Regions from separate parts of the Flavobacterium sp. WC2430 genome, predicted to be linked through region 3. Evidence: riboswitches for the same ligand, from Rfam matches in the RefSeq annotation. Region 3 holds a riboswitch; each other region holds the start of a gene.

Region 1 (6,472 bases), 670 kb from region 3:
TTTTTGGCTAGGTGATCCAGTATTTTAAAACCGATGTTGTGTCTTGTGTTTACATACTCAGCACCAATGTTGCCAAGTCCTACAATTAAAAACTTATTACTCATGCTTTTTATATTGTTTTTGTGGTGTTCGTGAACCTCCGGTTTTATATAATCTGTATTTTCTTCTGTTTTTGGTGATGAAAACAGGCTGTGTATCCATTTTATCATGATGCAAAAGTAAACTTAATTAGATAATTTGTCAATTAGATAATTAGATAATTTGATGGAGTGGGTTGAAAGGATTTTCTAAGGATAATTAAAAGTTGTAAAATAGCCCCGATAGTAATGGAAATCCTTTTTGTTCGCCTTTTTTGGCGGGCAAAAAGATTGAAATGAATAGCGGGTGAATTGTTGATGAAAGTAGGTAGTTGTGCTTCTAAAAATAAAAAAAGTGAAGAACAAAAAAAAGCACCAGTTGTGAAACTGATGCTTTTTGAATTTGTAGAGAAAATATTATTTTTTCTTTCCTTTTGCAGGTCCTGCTTTTGCAGCTTTTGCAGCTTCTTGAGCCGCTTTCATAGCAGCACGAGAAATCTTCACTTGACAAATTACTGTGTTGTCTGGGTGCATGATTTTGAAGTTTTCAGATGGCACTTTAGTAACGTATAATTTGTTACCCATGTTAAGTGGTGTAATGTCAGCTTCAACAAAATCAGGAAGATTTTTAGGTAATGCTCTTACTTTTAATTTACGGTTGTTTAAACGTAAATCTCCACCTGCCATAACTCCTTTAGAGTTACCAATGATTTTAACTGGAACTTCAATAGTGATTTCTTTGTCTTCAAAAATTTGAAAGAAGTCAATATGTAAAATTTTGTCAGACACTGGGTGAACCTGAATGTCTTGAAGAATTGCATTGAATGATTTTCCTTTTCCAAGTTCAATCACAACTGTGTGAGCGTTTGGAGTGTAAACCAAGCTTTTGAATGCTTTTTCTTCTGCTGAAAAATGTACTGGTTGATCTCCTCCGTATAACACGCAAGGAACCGCTCCAGCATTACGTAAGGCTTTAGTCGCAACTTTTCCCACGCTTTCTCTTTCTGATCCTTTAATTGTAATCGATTTCATTGTAAAAATTATATAGTTATTAAATATTCTACTTGTTTGTGGTTACATAATAAATTTTCCGCTAATGGAATTGTTATGATGTACCATGTGCATAACTTCAGCAAAAAGCGGGGCACAACTCAACACTCTTATTTTCTTTGATTCTTTCTTTAATGGAATAGAATCGGTAACAATTAATTCTAATAATTTAGAATTTTCTATTTTTTCGTAGGCGCTTCCTGATAAGATGGCGTGTGTACATATTGCTCTTACACTCAATGCTCCTTTTTCCATCATTAAATCAGCGGCTTTCGCCAAAGTTCCTCCGGTATCAATCATGTCATCTACTAAGATTACATTTTTACCTTTTACTTCACCAATTAATTCCATGGTGTCGATAATATTGGCTTCTTTTCTTTGTTTGTAGCAAATAACTACATCCGATTCTAAAAACTTAGAATACGCATACGCTCTTTTTGAACCTCCCATATCAGGAGAAGCGATTGTCAAATTGTCCAATCCTAAACTTTTTACATACGGTAAAAAGATAGTAGAGGCAAAAAGGTGATCTACTGGTTTTTCAAAGAATCCTTGAATTTGATCTGCATGCAAATCCATGGTCATTACTCTTGTTGCTCCAGCAGTTTCTAGCAACTTAGCTGTTAGTTTAGCTCCTATCGGAACTCTTGGCTTGTCTTTTCTATCTTGTCTAGCCCAACCAAAGTAAGGAATTACTGCAGTTATATGTCTAGCCGAAGCCCGTTTTGCAGCATCTATCATTAGTAATAATTCCATCAAATTATCTGAATTTGGGAATGTAGAACAAACAATAAACACACGTAACCCTCTGATAGACTCTTCGTAAGAAGGTTGAAATTCACCGTCACTATAATGTGACATGGTAACCTTTCCTAGTGGTATTCCGTATTCTGCAGAAATTTTTTCAGCAAGATAGACACTTTGTGAACAAGCAAAAATTTTAGCTTCTGGTTCTAGGTGTGACATTTAATTTGTTGTTTTTATTCCGCTACGCTCCATACTGTTCGGCTTAGTCAATTGTCTAAGCCAGATGTTTGTATGCGCCTCGGGTGTAGTTAGTTGTGTGTTGCGTTTTTAACGAGGTGCAAATTTATAAAATTTATTCAACTCTGAAAGGAAAAAATTAAGTATTTTTAGTAGAATTTTTAATATTATTTTTTACATTTGCACCGTGTTAAAGGAATCGATGGTTGATTTATTACAATCTCCTCTTTTATTGCGTTGAAATAACTGTTGTTATTTCATGTCTGCTAAGCCCGGATGGCGGAATTGGTAGACGCGCTGGTCTCAAACACCTGTGGGAAACCGTGCCGGTTCGACTCCGGCTCCGGGTACTTAAAAAGTCTGTAATTGCTTGTTTATCAAGTGTTACAGGCTTTTTTTTATGGCATTTGTCCGGCCATTGCCCGACAAAAGAGAAAACACGCAAAATAAACTCATTTTTCAATGTTTAAATTTCTTATATATTATAGTTGCTGTGTTTTAAATTTTAGAATAAATTGAAAGTATAGATACAAACACCTATTCATGTCTTTTTCCTGTTAAGATAGTTTTCATCTCCTTCAACTTATATGACATTTTTCAATTATACAAAGTAAGTAGTCAGTTATAATATTACTTTGATAAAGAAGTGACAGTTTGTAATTGTGCAAACAACCTAGACAGGATTGCCGTTCAGCCCTAAAAAACGGAATAAAACTGACCTAGCAAAGGGGTTTTTACTATACAGGAACAAAGAGCTGATATAGGGTACAAAATTCCTCTACCAGCGAAGAACATAAAATTTCAAAACAAATCAAAGAAAAACATTATTCACCTAGGGGGGTGGCTGTTTTTAAAGTCGTTTTCCTTTTCAACTACCAACCCCCTACTTTATATACAGTCCTTAATCCCTCTATTTTTGCGAAAAATAAACGATATAGGTATTCATAATCTTATCTTCTAATTTTCTGTGACTCTTCAAAAGGCAAGTAGTTAGGCTCAAACATGAGTGCAATATATTTTATACTAAGCATAAATGCAATTACCATAATTACAATATAAATGTATGTGAAAACTAGATACTTATCTTTTTCTGATTTATACCTTCTTATCCATTCAAGAAGCAAAATCACAAAAAATAGCGCTGAAAAAACATAGACAATGGTGTCGGATATATTATGTGAATAGCCATAACCATATGATTCTATTTTGTGAACATACTGAAATAGGAAAAAAGATAGACAGGCTGGAATTACAAATTCAATGCCCCCTGTCAGTATTTGAAGATTAGTTAATTTATAGATATTTAAATTTTGAATTTTTTTATTTAGATATGAGGAAATTTTCAAACTTGGAAATATTGGCAATATTGCCAATATAACAATTGGTAATTCATCTCCAAATAATTCATATATTTCTAAATAGAAGATATTTTTAGGAATAAATAAAAGCCAAAGAACTATAGCATAGGACAGTAAAAACAACAAAATTCTCATAATTATAATATTACAGTTAAATAATTCTCTCTTAAATCCTTGGGTCAATTCCTTCATCTACTTCCAACATAATTGTTTCATCTGTAAACACGATTACAGTTCTGTTTTGTTGCATCTGATTAAGCAAATGAGAACCAAGTTTTATTATTTCATTTTTAAACACCTCAACATCCAAAGGGAATCTGGGATAGTTTATAAATTCTAACTTTAAATGCTTCTCTTCCTGACCACCTAAAACAATAATACATTCGGTGATTGAAGCACTTAAATAAATACTTGCTTCATCAATTCTATGCCTTTGATACTCCTGAAGGGTCTGAATCAAAAAACTTTTCTTGTAAAGCTCTTTGCTATAGCCTATTTCTAGTCCAAGGGTAATGACAGCTGTAAAAGTTTTTATCGCTTTTGTTTTCATTATATTTTTTAGGAATGTTTAAATATCTCTATAGTATCTAATCGCAGTCTTTGAACCATTGCAACTGCTTTAGTAGAATAAGCTCCTGTAAAAGAATACGTGATAATAGCATATTTTTGATTTTTACCTAGTTGTGTATAATAGATATCAGGGTAAAACTCATAATCCCTTCCATTGGGTTTTTGAAATTTTAAAAACGTTGTAATACCAGCGATACTTTGGTCGTACAACTCCTTCTCGTCATATACATAGTTGACTTCGTGGAGCTCGTCAAAATCGACACTATAAAACTGGAAATCGAGGTCTAAATAAATCTTAAACAGATTTTTTTCAGCCTTTTCTGTTTTTAAAGCAGTATTTAATTTGGAAATAAACCGAGGTGTTTTAAACATAATTTTTCCTTTGTTTAGGCTCATTGTTTCAGCACCTTCGCGTGTGGTCGCAGGTTGCTACTACTTAAGTTTAGTTCGTAATGATATTCAAATATATAAATTAAAAATAAATCCAGACCTTAAAACCCCATAAAACATATAAATTAAGCGAATCCTTATCTTAACAATCATTTAGAATATCACTAAAACTGGGTATAGTAAATTCCTACAAAATATCGTTTCTTTACTCAAATGCAATCAAAACAAATTAAAGAGCATGGAATTAATCTAAAATAAGGCAATCCTTTACGGCTTTCCTCATTCTAATTCCTATGCTTTGTTGTATTATTGTGTTATATAAAATTCAGAACTAAATTCTTACATGTCTACAAATAAACATGCTATTATCCGATACCAAACTTTAGATAAGTGCTTCCGTAATACTGGAAGAAAATACGCTATTGAAGATCTTATCGAAGAATGTAATAAAGCAATTTATGAGTATTCCGGAAATGAAGAAGGGATTAAAAAAAGACAACTCTATGATGATCTAAGATTCATGGAAAGTGAACAAGGTTGGAATGTTGAACTCACAAAAGACAAAGAAGGGAGAAGAGTTTTCTATAGGTATCAAAACCCTTCTTTTTCGATTTCAAACCAACCCTTGAATGAAACAGAAGCAAATCAATTAAGGGAAGCATTGTTAACATTAGACCGCTTCAAAGGATTACCACAATACAATTGGATCAATGAGCTAAATACAAGATTAGAATCTACATTTAACTTGAAACAACAAAAGGAGATTATTATCAGTTTTGAACAAAATGAATACTTGAAGGGATTGGAATACATTCCGGAACTTTATAATGCAATTCTTTATAAAAAGGTTTTAAATATTGAATATAAGAATTTCAAAACAGATACTGCTACTACCCTTTCCCTACATCCCTATTATTTAAAGCAATATAATATGCGTTGGTTTTTATTTGGGAAGTCCAATGATTATGAAACTATAACAAATTTAGCTTTAGACAGAATAGAAAGTATACAAGAAACTTCTCAGGAATATATAGAGACTGAAATCGACTTTAATGAATATTTCGAAGATGTTGTGGGAGTTACTGTATCAAATGATGAAGTCCAAGAGATCGTAATTGAAGCTAACCAGTCTCTGGTCCCTTACTTAAAAACCAAACCTATTCACGGCTCACAGAAAATTAAAGAACAAGATGGTAAGTATTTCATTCACTTAAACCTAATACCAAACTATGAGTTGGAAACATTGATTTTGTCTTTTGGAGAAAAAATCAGACTAATTAAACCACAATTTTTAGTTGAAAAACTAGAAGATAGAATCGATAAAATGAAAAATAATTATTAATGCACGTGTAATGCACTAATGCAATTTACATTTGCAAAGTAATTAGTTAAATAAAAGTTTATGTCTGAGAGTAAAAATAGTTGGAATAGTGATTTTTGGAATTTATTAAATAAACTCCGGGGTAAAATTGAGGTCGATAGTCTAAAAAACTATATTTTAACATTGGTGTTTTTAAGACACATTAGTGATAATAAAAACACTAATACAGGTTTGAATATAACGATTCCCGCCGATTGTGATTTTCAATCTATTTTAAAATTATGTTATGAAGAAAGAACTTCAATTGGTAATGAAATAAATAAGCGATTAAATTCTATTGCTAGGGAGAACCCTATTTTCGATGGTGTAATAAATTTCATTGATTTTAATAGCGCCTCCGTTTTAGGAAAAGACCATGATTCAGATATTATTCTGGGTAATATTATTCTTTTAATTGAAGATTATTCTAACAGACATGCTTCGTCCGATAATACAAGAAATACCATCTGGGTTGACACATTTGAGCACGTAAACCAATCTTTTATTGAAAATAGCGTCAAGTATTCTGCTGGAACAGCCACACCCAATGAAATTGGTATTTTAATAGCAAAACTAATTGGTTTCAAAAAAGATAATAGTGTCAAAAGCATTTATGATCCTGTTTGCGGAACAGGGAGTCTTTTATTTTCAGTTTTTAAAGAAGGTGGTGATGATGTGACGAT
Region 2 (6,472 bases), 1.3 Mb from region 3:
GTTACGAGAACCCAATTCTAATGCTACTGATTTAGTAAAACCAATAACTCCAGCCTTAGAAGCCGCATAATTCGTTTGTCCCGCATTTCCTTTTACCCCTACTACACTACTCATATTGATGATAGAACCTGCACGTTTTTTCAAGAATGTTTTTTGAACTGCCTTAGTCATATTGAAAACCGACTTCAAATTCACATCAATTACTTTGTCAAAATCCTCTTCAGACATACGCATTAGCAAATTATCCTTTGTAATTCCAGCGTTATTGATTAAAATATCAACAGTACCAAATTCAGCAATTACAGCTTCAACCATAGTTTGCGCTTCATTAAAATCAGCGGCATTTGATTGGTATCCTTTCGCTTTTATTCCCAAAGCATTCAATTCATTTTCTAATGCTAAAGCCGATTCTACAGATGAACTGTAAGTAAACGCAACATTTGCACCGTGTTTTGCAAAAACCTCTGCAATTCCTTTTCCAATTCCACGACTTGCGCCTGTTATAATGGCCACTTTTCCTTCTAGTAATTTCATATTCGAAAATTAGTTTAATTTTTATTTGAAGCTATTCCCGCTATTCGCTTCAATCTTTTATGTTTTAAAGAAAAACATAAAAGGATTTCCACTACTATCAGGGCTATCTTAGAGTCGTCAAATATAGAATAATTCCTTTTTTAAAAAAAATTTCAAATTCAATAACATTATAAATCGAACCGATTTTAAATATCTAAAAATCGTTTTACTAATTTATCCCAAAATGAACTATAAATCGCTACCAAAGTAAAAATAAATAAAAATAGATGATACCACGCATTCCCAAGCAAATCCATAAAATCAAGTTTCCCATTAGCAAAACTTAAAATCAAAAGTACTTGCGCACCATAAGGCAAAATTCCTTGAATAACACAGGAAAAAATATCAAGAATAGCGGCTGTTTTTTTAGAACTTAAATTGTATTCGTCGTTAATTTCCTTGGCAATTCCTCCAGTAATCACAATTGAAACCGTATTATTAGCAATAGCTACATTGGTAAAACCCACTAAAGCCCCAATCCCCGCTTGGGCTGATTTTTTACTCTTAATGCGTTTTTTTATTTGGTACAATAAAAAATCAATACCTCCAGCCTTATCCACCATAGCGGCTAAACCTCCAGTCAGCATCGATAGCAAAAAGATTTCGGTCATACTGGTGAATCCTTCATAAATTTTTCGCGCAAATTCCATTAACGTAAAATGATTTCCAAAATACCCAATTAATCCAGCCAATATAGTTCCAATAATCAAGGTAGAAAATACATCAACACCAACCAATGCAAGTACAATTACTAAAATATAAGGTACAATTGCAATCCATTCAAAACTTGTTTTAGGAATAGCTACTGCAGTAATATCAGAATTCAATCCCAAATAAAAGAATACTGCGATTGTTATAATAGCAGCAGGAAAAGCAATGAATAAATTGATTTTAAATTTATCTTTCAATTCACAACCTAAGGATTGTGTCGCAGCAATTGTCGTATCGGAAATCATAGATAAATTATCACCTAACATGGAACCTCCTAATAAAGCACCAGCAATCAAAGGCAATGAAGCGCCACTAGAATTAGCCAAATCAACTGCAATTGGCCCAATTGCCACAATTGCACCTACAGAAGTTCCTGTAGCTGTTGATAAAAAAGCGGCTATCAAAAAGATCCCCAACGGAAAGTAAGCCACATCTACAGTATTAATTCCAAGACTTACCACGGCATCAACACCTCCCATTGCTTTACTAACCACTGCAAAAGCACCTGCTAATAGATAAATCAAACACATAGTCATAATTTTACTCTCTCCGCAACCTGCAATCAAGGTGGTTACTTTTTCATCAGCTGAACCTTTAAACAGTAAAAAAGCAGCAATAATTCCAATTAAAACCGCTATTGGAGCAGGTAAAGCATAAAAGTCATCAAGCCAAATTCCAGCTCCTAAAAAAGTAAAAATAAAAATCAATAAAGGAATTAAAGCGTAAGCACTTCCCCTTTTTTTCAATAAATGAGTCATAAATCAGTTTTAAAAATGATAGTATTATGACGAAAACTAAAGCAAAAAAAATGGGAATGTAAAACAACATTTTTTCCAAAGGATTTGGCTTATCGTTTTAGCACCTTGCTCGTTGTTGCAGGTTGCTATCTCATTATGAGATTCGTGATAACGGCTGCAAAAGTAAATATTATTTTATATAAAAAGCAATAGTAAAGTAGATTTTATAATTTAAAACCAAAAAAGCCTTACCGAAGTAAAGCTTTTTATAATTAAATTATAATTTTGTAACTGACTAGAAAGCCACATTCCATTTTGGTAATCTTCCATTTTCATCTAAGAAGTTTTGTAAAACTTGTCCTTCTACAGATGTTGGAATCCCTTTAGATTTCTCGTTGAAAGTTTCGTACCAAACCACTTCCAAAGTGCTAATATCCTCTTTTACCATTTGTGTTGGCCAAGAATATTTTCTTCCTGTTTTTGCAAACTGGTGTCCTTCAACAATCTTTTCTTTCAAACCACCATTTTTGATTTTCAAAGACCCATCGTTTTGAACAGTTCCTGTAGAACCCACCATGATTAACTCTTTTTCATCTGCAACTGCATAAACCAAAAATACACCACTTCCTTCAGAAGCGTTACATACTTGCTCTAAGCTATCGTCTGCTGTAAAAGTGAAGCTATCGCTTACCTTAAACTTTTTTAATTCTTTGTACATCTTTCTTTTGTATTAATATTAAATAAAATGCCTCACAAAAAAAGTGAGGCATTTTTATAATGACTTGAAATCACCACTAATTTTTCAATTATCCGATAACTTCTTTTACTTTTTTTCCAATTTCAGCTGGAGAATCTACAACGTGAATTCCACATTCTCTCATGATTTGTTTTTTAGCTTCAGCAGTATCATCTGATCCACCAACAATAGCACCTGCATGACCCATTGTACGACCCGCTGGAGCAGTAACTCCCGCAATAAATCCTACAACTGGTTTACGGTTACCATCAGCCTTAATCCAATGAGCAGCATCGGCTTCTAATTGACCACCTATCTCACCTATCATAACGATACATTCTGTTTCTGGGTCATTCATCAATAATTCAACTGCTTCTTTAGTAGTAGTTCCAATGATTGGGTCTCCACCAATACCAATTGCAGTCGTAATTCCTAATCCTTGTTTTACAACTTGGTCAGCCGCTTCATATGTTAATGTTCCTGATTTAGAAACAATACCTACAGTTCCTTTTTTAAATACAAAACCTGGCATAATACCAACTTTAGCTTCACCAGGAGTAATGATACCAGGACAGTTAGGACCTATTAACCTAGCATTTCTTTCTTTTACGTAAGCATTTGCTTTGATCATATCAGCTACAGGAATTCCCTCTGTAATAGCGATAATTACTTTTATTCCAGCATCAGCAGCTTCCATAATTGCGTCCGCAGCAAAAGCAGGTGGTACAAAAATGATTGTTGTGTCAGCACCAGCTTGTTCAACTGCATCTTTTACAGTATTGAAAACAGGTCTGTCTAGATGAGTTGATCCTCCTTTACCTGGAGTAACACCACCAACTACGTTTGTACCGTACTCAATCATTTGAGAAGCATGGAAAGTTCCTTCGCTTCCTGTAAATCCTTGAACAATTATTTTGGAATCTTTATTAACTAAAACACTCATGATATATATTTTATGTGATTTTTAAAATTGTGATGCAAAAGTAAGGTTTTGAAAATTATTTTTAGCCCTTTATTATCAAATAAATTAGGATAATTGACTCATTTGATAACCTCTATATAATTTATTGTCTTTTATTTGCCAAATTGCAATAAAATGGGCCAATAACATTTCTTCTCTAGGGTTCTCTATTGTTTTTACAAAATGAGAATAACGAACCGTAACCATATCATTTTCTGAAACGATATGACTTATTCTTACTTTCGAACGAACATACGCTTTACTCAAATCATTAGAGAGACTCAATAAAGAATCATAATCCAACTGGATAAATCCTTTACTACTATTCCAATCTACAATGATATCAGAATGCAAATAATCTTTTAAAATGTCACTATCAATTAGTGCATCTGATTTGTAAAACTTTTGAATAATTTCTTTTGCCGACATAATTATTTCAATTTATTGAGTATCTCAGGTATTCTTTTAATATTGGCCAGTTGTTTCAACTTCTCTCTAGATTCTTCAATTGGTGTACCGAAATAAGTTTTGCCCCCTTCTACCGATTTAGTCACTCCAGTTTGCCCTAAAATTACTGCTTTTTCTCCAATTGTGATGCCACTAGTGGTTCCTACTTGTCCCCAAATCGTAACTTCATCTTTAATAATTACACATCCTGCAATTCCAGTTTGTGAAGCGATAAGACATTTTTTTCCAATCACGGTATCATGACCTACATGTACTTGATTGTCAATTTTTGTTCCTTCTCCAATGATTGTATCACCTGTAACCCCCTTGTCAATTGTACAAAGTGCACCTATACCAACATTGTCTTTAATTACAACTCTACCACCCGAAAGTAATTGATCAAAACCATCTTCACGTTTCTTATAGTAAAAAGCGTCAGCTCCCAAAATTGTACCTGCGTGAATAATTACATTGTCGCCAATAACTGTATGATCGTAAATCGAAACATTAGAATGAATCAAGCAGTTTTTTCCAATTTTAACATGATTACCTACAAAACTATTTGGCTGTACGACAGTACCTTGCCCAATTGTAGCTGAAGTAGAAATCGAAGCGTTTGAAAATTGAAAAGGTTTGAAATGTTTTGTTAAAGTATTAAAATCTCTAAACGGGTCATCAGAAATTAACAATGCTTTTCCAGGAGGACAATCTACTTTTTTATTTATTAAAATGATAGTTGCTGCTGAATTTAATGCTTTATCATAATACTTAGGATGATCAACAAAAACAATATCACCGCGTTCAACAACATGAATTTCATTCATTCCTAAAACTTCAAAATTGTCATTGCCAACATATTCGCATTGAAGCAAATTTGCAATTTCAAGTAAAGATTGTGCCTGTGTAAATTTCATTTATTTATTTTTAGTCTTTGCTTTCAATCACTAATTAAACGCAGCAATTAGTGATTGAAAACTAAAAACGTATAAAAATTATTCCTTAACACGCTCCATGTATGAACCTGAAGCTGTATCTATTTTAATTTTATCTCCTTCGTTAATGAATAAAGGTACATTTACTGTCGCTCCAGTTTCTACCGTAGCCGATTTTGTAGCATTTGTAGCTGTATTTCCTTTAATTCCTGGTTCAGCATATGTTACTTCAAGTACTACAGATGCAGGCATATCTACTGAAAGAGGCAAGTCAGTTTCAGTATTAATACTAACCATTACGCTTTCACCTTCTTTCAATAAGTCTGGTGAATCCAAGATGTTTTTATTCAAAGATATTTGTTCGAATGTCTCTGTATTCATAAAGTGAAAGTCATCTCCTTCTGGATATAAATATTGAAATTTATGATTTTCAACACGTACTTCTTCAATTTTATGTCCTGCAGAAAATGTATTATCCAATACTTTTCCATTACTCAAACTTCTCAATTTGGTTCTTACAAATGCAGGTCCTTTACCTGGTTTAACATGAAGAAATTCAATGATTTTGTAAATATCATTATTGTACTTAATACATAATCCGTTTTTGATGTCTGATGTAGATGCCATTTTATTTTTGTTTTTTCTCCATTTCAGCCCTTTCTTAAGTGAAGGGAAACTGGATGGAAGTGTGTTACTTATTGTTTATATTTTTATCTATACCTCCACAAACTAGCAGGAGGACTAGGTCTTAATAATTCCCGGTATATCCTTTCATTACACCACGAGACGAATTTCTGATAAAATCTAATATTTCATCACGCTCCGGAGTTGCTTCCATTTCCGCTTCAATAATTCCAATTGCTTGGGTTGTATTATAGTTTTTTTGGTATAAAATTCTATAAATATCTTGAATTTCTTTTATTTTCTCCGTTGTAAAACCTCTTCTTCTTAATCCTACTGAGTTAATTCCAACATAAGATAAAGGTTCTTTAGCAGCTTTTGTAAAAGGAGGAACATCTTTCCTCACTAATGAACCACCCGAAATCATCGCATGATCTCCAATATGAATAAACTGATGAATAGCAGCTAAACCACCTATAACGGCAAATTTCCCAACCGTAACATGTCCAGCTAATGCAACACCGTTAACGATAATTGCATTATCGCCAATGTGACAATCATGCGCAATATGTGCTGTAGCCATAACTAAACAATTGTTCCCAAGGGTTGTTTGACCTGAAGCAATTGTTCCTCTATTAATGGTGACACATTCTCTTATAGTACAATTATCACCTATTATTGCTAAAGATTCTTCTCCACCAAATTTTAAATCCTGCGGTACTGCAGATATTACTGCACCAGGAAATATATTGCA
Region 3 (6,472 bases):
CGATGATTTGCGCGCCACCTTCCACTTGCTCTTTGGCAATACTTAGTGCTTCTTCGTATTTTTCTTCTTTGATTAATCGAAGGAATTTTCTAGAACCTGTTACATTGGTACGTTCTCCAATATTCACAAATACGCTATCAGGCGTAATGATTAAAGGCTCTAATCCCGATAATACAAGGTTTTTTCTAGTTTCTTGTGCCATTTTTTATTTTTATTTGTCCTGCAAGGTTTCTAAAACCATGTAGGTTTAACTTTTTATTTCTTATTATTTTGGGCGTGACCCCAAGGGTCGGGCTATTCGTTACAAGTCCTCGCTCTTCCTTCGTCAGGCTGTGGGCTTTTCACTGCTATCCCTCACGCGGGCATTATACTTCAATTGTCATTTCGAGGAACGAATTCTCTCGTCCTACAATCCTGCAAGGTTTTTTTTAACCTTGTAGGTTTATTTATCGATTCACTTTCTCAATTTATACCTACAAGGTTAAAAAAAACCTTGCAGGAAAAGCTATTTACTTATAATGTAGCAGTTATCCCCGTTTACATTGTTGCCGTCGAAACTCTTGGTTTATAATCTTTAGCTATATCAGCAATCAATCTGATATGTTCTGGTGTTGTTCCGCAACAACCGCCTATGATGTTTACTAAATTATCGTCTAAATAGGTTTTAATTTGCGCTTGCATCTCTTGTGGCGTTTCATCGTATTCTCCAAAAGCATTTGGCAATCCTGCATTAGGATGCGCTGATACATTGAAAGAAGTATTTTGTGATAAAGTCTGCAAGTATGGTTTCAACAAATCGGCACCAAGGGCACAATTGAATCCTACACTCAATAATGGAATATGCGAAACCGAAACTAAGAAAGCTTCTACTGTTTGCCCAGAAAGTGTTCTTCCCGAAGCATCAGTAATTGTTCCTGAAACCATGATTGGAATATCAATATTGCGTTCGTCTTTTACTTCTTCGATGGCAAAAAGCGCCGCTTTGGCATTTAAGGTGTCGAAAATAGTTTCTACCAACAATAAATCACTTCCTCCGTCGATTAAAGCTTCTACTTGTTGCTTGTAGGCAATGCGCAAATCATCAAAAGTTACAGCTCTATATCCTGGATCGTTTACATCTGGTGACATACTTGCCGTTCTGTTTGTTGGTCCTATTGAACCGGCTACAAAACGAGGTTTGTCTGGATTTTTGGCTGTAAATTCATCGGCTACTTCACGGGCTAATTTTGCCGATTCATAGTTTAATTCATATACAATATCTTCTAGATGGTAATCGGCCATTCCGATAGTCGTTCCAGAGAAGGTATTGGTTTCAACAATATCAGCTCCAGCTTCAAAATAAGCAGCATGCACCGCTTTTATGGCTTGTGGTTGTGTGAGTGATAGTAAATCGTTGTTCCCTTTTAGAGAATGTGGAAAATCTTTAAAACGCTCTCCACGAAAATCTTCTTCGGAAAAATTGTAGCGCTGCAACATGGTTCCCATAGCTCCATCGAGGATGAGTATGTTTTTTTTAATGGCTTCTTGAATACTTGACATAACTTTTTATTTCTTGTAAACCACAATGATTTGTTGTGATTTATACTTTTGATTATTAATTACAAAAGTTCACTATTGTTTCTTTTTAGCCCTGATTGCAGTGAAAATCCTTTTTATCCTGAATTTAGTTCAGGATCCTGAACTAAATTCAGGATAAAAAGATTGAAACGGAAAGCAGGAAGGATGATGGTAAAAAAGCACCAATCATTCGCTCTAAAAAAATATCGATATGTTGTCAAGAAAAGGTTTGAGAAATACTGTAAAAGTATTCTTGTGTTATCTATCTTGGATGCTGAAACAAGTTCAGCATGAAGTAGAATGTAGCACCTTCTTTAAAGATAAAGGGTTGCTAAGGTTTCATCGGGTCTTTCCCTCCGCCTTTCGTGATAACTTTCAATAAATATAGGAACAGTGCAAAGTAAAGACATAGCGCTAATACTTGCAAGTATTAGCGCTATATTTTTTAACTTGAATGTGATAAATTGTTATACTATAGCTTTTACCACTGCTTTTGGCGCTTCTTTACGAGTTCCGTCAAAACCATCAACACCAGAAACTGTAGTATATTTCAACACATATCGTTTCCCTGGATTGATAATTTGGTACGCTGCCTGGCACATTAATGTTGCTTCATGGAAACCACAAAGAATTAATTTTAATTTACCTGGATAGGTATTCACATCTCCAATGGCAAAAATACCCGGAATATTAGTTTGATAATCTAAAGCATTGTTTACTTTGATTGCATTTTTTTCAATTTCTAATCCCCAATGTCCTATAGGACCTAATTTTGGTGTAAGACCAAAAAGAGGAATAAAGAAATCTGTTTCAATTTTACGATGTGCTCCATTTTCATCAATGTCAATTGATTCAATATGTTCTGCTCCGTTAATTCCTACGACCTCAGCAGGGGTAATCATACGAATTTTTCCGACATCTTTTAATTCTTGTACTTTTTCAACAGAATCTAATGCACCACGAAATTCGTTACGACGGTGAATCAATGTCACCTCTGAAGCTACATCCGTAAGGAAAATACTCCAGTCAAGCGCTGAATCTCCTCCGCCAGCAATTACTACTCTTTTATTTCTAAACTCTTCCGGATCTTTGATGAAGTATTTAATTCCTTTATTTTCATAGAAATCAATTCCATCAATAAGCGGCTTTCTAGGTTCGAAACTTCCTAAACCACCTGCAATTGCAATTACTTTTGCATGAAACTCAGTTCCTTCATTTGAAGTTACAATAAAACTTCCGTCTTCTTGTTTTTCAATTGTTTCAGCACGTTCTCCTAGTGTAAACCCAGGTTCGAATTGCTTAATTTGTTCCATTAGATTATCTACTAAATCTCCTGCTAATACATCAGGAAATCCTGGAATATCGTAAATAGGTTTTTTAGGATATAATTCGGATAATTGACCACCTGGTTGTGGTAAAGCATCTAATATATGGCATTTTAATTTTAATAATCCTGCTTCAAAAACGGCAAATAAACCAGTTGGACCGGCTCCTATTATAAGGATATCTGTTTCAATCATGTTCAATACTTTTATTCCTCCCCCTAGCCCCCTCCCAAGGAGGGGGAGACTGGGTAGAGTTTTTTTTGTTATACTTGTTCTTACTTATTATTCTTTTCACAAAGGAACGAATGAATATCTCAAAAATAAATGATAAATATCATTCGGATTCTTTGTTCTTTAATCTTGACCCTATTATCTCGGTTCTATTCTTTATTCTTTAACGATTCTGTAATTTCATTCATCTTCTGAACTTTCTCTTCGAAATCTCCTTTTAAGGTTTTGCGATATTCGTTTAGATTTTCGACCATTTTATTGATGTCTTCTGGAATAACCTCTTCAAAAAATTCTCGTAATCTTTTGGCTGTTGTTGGTGATTTTCCATTGGTTGAAATAGCAATTTTCACATTCCCTTTGGTCACTATTCCTCCCAAATAATAATCACATAAATCAGGCGTATCGGCAATATTACAAATGAGATATCTTTCTCTAGACAAATTGTAAATCCTTCTATTCACTTCAAGATCATCCGTACAAGCAATAACCATATGCCGTTTTTTGAGCATTTTTTTCTTGAACTTCCTATCGGTCAATGTAACCGTTTCGTGCTTATCTGCCAATGTTACCAATTCAGGTAAAAATCGTGGTGCTACCACCTCAACATTAGCATTTGGACTTGATTTTAACAAAAAACTCAACTTCTCTAGTCCTACATTTCCTCCACCAACAATCAAGACACTAAGATTGTGTAGTTTTAAAAATACGGGATATAATTCATTCCTTTCCATAAACTAATAGTTTGTTATGATTGGATTTTAACTCTTTGTAAAACCCTTTCCTTTTCTTACTATCACCTACTACCGCACCTATTACAATAATGGCTGGAGAACTTAATTTTTGTTCAACAACAATTTTTTGAATCGTGTTTATTGTTCCAATTCCTATTTTTTCCTCTGGAGTCGTACCGTTTTGAATGATCGCTACAGGTGTTTCACCTTTGGATTCTTTTTGGAAAATAGCAACAATTTCTTCTAATTTGCTCATTCCCATCAGTACTACTACAGTAGCTGAAGATTGAGCTGCCAAGGCCACATCAGTTGATAATTGTTGAGCCGAGGTCGTTCCTGTTATTACCCAAAAACTCTCCGAAACTCCTCTTTTTGTCAACGAAATACCTTGATATGCTGGAACTGCGATAGCCGATGAAATTCCAGGAACAACAAATGTAGGAATTCCAAAGCTTTCTACATACTCTATTTCTTCACTTCCTCTGCCGAAAATGAAAGGATCTCCTCCTTTAAGACGAACGACATGACCATAAGTCAAGGCATTATCTACAATTAGTTGGTTGATTTGGTCTTGTGTGTAAGCGTGACATCCTTTCCTTTTTCCGACAAATATTTTTAAAGCCCTCTTTGGAGCATAACTTAATAATTCTTCATTAGCCAAAGCATCGTATAAAACCACATTAGCTTCAGCCAATGCTTTCGCACCTTTTATAGTCAACAAATCTGGATCTCCCGGACCTGCACCTACTAAAGTTACTATGGGTTTTATAGTATTATGCATTTGCTAAATCTTTGGCTCTGTATGTTTCAATATTTTCAAAAAAAGCAATTGCTTCTTGAATGTATTTTTGTGCAAACACTTCAGATGGTTCATTTTGATTGATTTGATACACCAAGTCTTTAAAACTAGAATCTAAAATAATTTTGTTTGTTTCAACAAAAACAGTATCAAACAAATTGATGATTCCTGCATGGTGATTTGTTTTTTGGTTTTCAGCTAATAACAATGCTTTTGCTCCATTTACAAATCCTGCATATGCCAAGTAAATCGCATCAGCCCATTTTTTGTCTTCAAAAGCTTCTTGGGCGAAAGTCAATTTGTCTTTGGCTTCCAAGATTAAAGTAGCTACTAAGTCAATTACAACTCCAGCACATTCTCCTACTCCAACCGCTTTTACATAATTATCGGCATTTCCCCAGTCGATAAAATCTTCGTCTGTAAGATTGGTAACATCTGCTAATGGTTTAAGGAACTCATAAAAATATTTTTCCCCTTTTGCATCATAATAATCTAAAAACGACAATCCGTTCGCATTTGCTTCGAAATCATTTAAGATATAACGCAATGCATCAGGTCCTCTACGACTTGGAATCTTAATTACTTTATCCGAAAAACGACCTTTTCCATCACCTAAAATCCCACCTCCAAGTAACACTTGCAACGCTGGCGCTACTAGTTTACCAGAGTTGATAGACATTCCTTGAAAACCAATTTGCGACATGTTGTGTTGCCCACAAGCGTTCATACAACCACTAATTTTTATAGTAATTTCTCTGTTGTCTTTGTATTGAGGGAATTCTAATTTCAACACTCTTTCTAATTCTTCGGCAATTCCTGTACTGCTTGCAATACCTAAATTACAAGTATCAGTCCCTGGACAAGCTGTAATATCACCAATAGTGTCATAGCCTAAAGCTACAAAATCTAATTTGGCTAATTCTTGGTAGAAGAACCCTAAGTTTTCTTCTTTTATATTTCGAAGAACAATGTTTTGTCTTAGTGAAAAACGCAGTTCATTAGCTCCGTAATTTTTAATTAAGTTGGCTAAAATTCTCGCTTTATCCGTATAAAAATCTCCTAAAAGTACTTTGATACCAATTGCAACGTAACCTGCTTGTTTTTGAGCAATTACATTTGATTTTTTCCACGCTTCAAATGCAGCTGTATCTTCGATAGTAACTTTTGGCACTTCTAATAAAGTGGCTGGAATAGCACCATCAAAATCAGTGGTGTCAATTTCAACTGTTTGGTAAGACAATGCTTTTTTCTCTTCGTCTACCAATCTCAAAAATTCGTCACGCCCCAAATCTTTGATTAAGAATTTCATACGTGCTTTTAAACGTTTGGCTCTTTCTCCATAACGATCAAAAACTCTTAAAACCCCTTCTGTTGTTGGGATAATTTGGTTTACAGGAATAAATTCTGATAATAGTTCAGCGTGGCTTGGCTGAGAACCTAATCCTCCACCTAACATTACTTTGAATCCGCGCTCACCATTAACAATTTTTGGAATAAAACCCAAATCATGTAGGTAACTTAGTGCCGTATCTTTATCAGAAGACGAAAATGACATTTTGAATTTACGCCCCATCTCTTGACAAACAGGATTTCTCAAGAAAAACTGAAACATGGCGTGTGCATAAGGCGAAACATCAAACGGTTCGTCAACATCTACTCCCGCTAATTCACTAGCCGTAATATTTCTCACTGTATTACCACAAGCCTCACGAAGTGTAATATCGTCTATTGCCAATTGTGCCCAAAGTTCCGGAGTTCTATCTAAACTCACATAGTGAATTTGAATATCTTGACGGGTTGTAATATGCAAGCGTCCAGTAGAATATTCA

What was found. A riboswitch is a leader RNA that binds a small molecule or an ion and turns the genes downstream of it on or off. The one in region 3 is predicted to bind S-adenosylmethionine.
Region 1: another riboswitch for S-adenosylmethionine. It lies ahead of AB3G36_RS02940 (hypothetical protein); the one in region 3 lies ahead of AB3G36_RS05865 (homocysteine S-methyltransferase family protein).
Region 2: another riboswitch for S-adenosylmethionine. It lies ahead of AB3G36_RS11775 (Na+/H+ antiporter NhaC family protein); the one in region 3 lies ahead of AB3G36_RS05865 (homocysteine S-methyltransferase family protein).

Annotation. Positions count from the first base shown of each region.
Region 1 is NZ_CP162007.1:689,671-696,142, reverse strand. It holds gene pth (aminoacyl-tRNA hydrolase) at 1-209, opposite strand, end outside; gene AB3G36_RS02965 (50S ribosomal protein L25/general stress protein Ctc) at 495-1,109, opposite strand; gene AB3G36_RS02960 (ribose-phosphate pyrophosphokinase) at 1,152-2,093, opposite strand; tRNA gene AB3G36_RS02955 (tRNA-Leu) at 2,382-2,461, shown strand; gene AB3G36_RS02950 (hypothetical protein) at 3,062-3,661, opposite strand; gene AB3G36_RS02945 (hypothetical protein) at 3,636-4,019, opposite strand; gene AB3G36_RS02940 (hypothetical protein) at 4,028-4,435, opposite strand; SAM-I-IV-variant riboswitch at 4,403-4,500, opposite strand; gene AB3G36_RS02935 (helix-turn-helix transcriptional regulator) at 4,773-5,771, shown strand; gene AB3G36_RS02930 (N-6 DNA methylase) at 5,832-6,472, shown strand, end outside.
Region 2 is NZ_CP162007.1:2,683,051-2,689,522, reverse strand. It holds gene fabG (3-oxoacyl-[acyl-carrier-protein] reductase) at 1-534, opposite strand, end outside; gene AB3G36_RS11775 (Na+/H+ antiporter NhaC family protein) at 720-2,042, opposite strand; SAM-I-IV-variant riboswitch at 2,102-2,198, opposite strand; gene AB3G36_RS11770 (hypothetical protein) at 2,317-2,739, opposite strand; gene sucD (succinate--CoA ligase subunit alpha) at 2,828-3,700, opposite strand; gene AB3G36_RS11760 (nuclear transport factor 2 family protein) at 3,785-4,147, opposite strand; gene AB3G36_RS11755 (UDP-3-O-(3-hydroxymyristoyl)glucosamine N-acyltransferase) at 4,150-5,079, opposite strand; gene efp (elongation factor P) at 5,158-5,724, opposite strand; gene lpxA (acyl-ACP--UDP-N-acetylglucosamine O-acyltransferase) at 5,846-6,472, opposite strand, start outside.
Region 3 is NZ_CP162007.1:1,354,739-1,361,210, reverse strand. It holds gene metH (methionine synthase) at 1-202, opposite strand, end outside; gene AB3G36_RS05865 (homocysteine S-methyltransferase family protein) at 538-1,539, opposite strand; SAM riboswitch class I at 1,813-1,932, opposite strand; gene AB3G36_RS05860 (NAD(P)/FAD-dependent oxidoreductase) at 2,025-3,077, opposite strand; gene AB3G36_RS05855 (bifunctional precorrin-2 dehydrogenase/sirohydrochlorin ferrochelatase) at 3,263-3,844, opposite strand; gene cobA (uroporphyrinogen-III C-methyltransferase) at 3,831-4,625, opposite strand; gene AB3G36_RS05845 (nitrite reductase) at 4,618-6,472, opposite strand, start outside.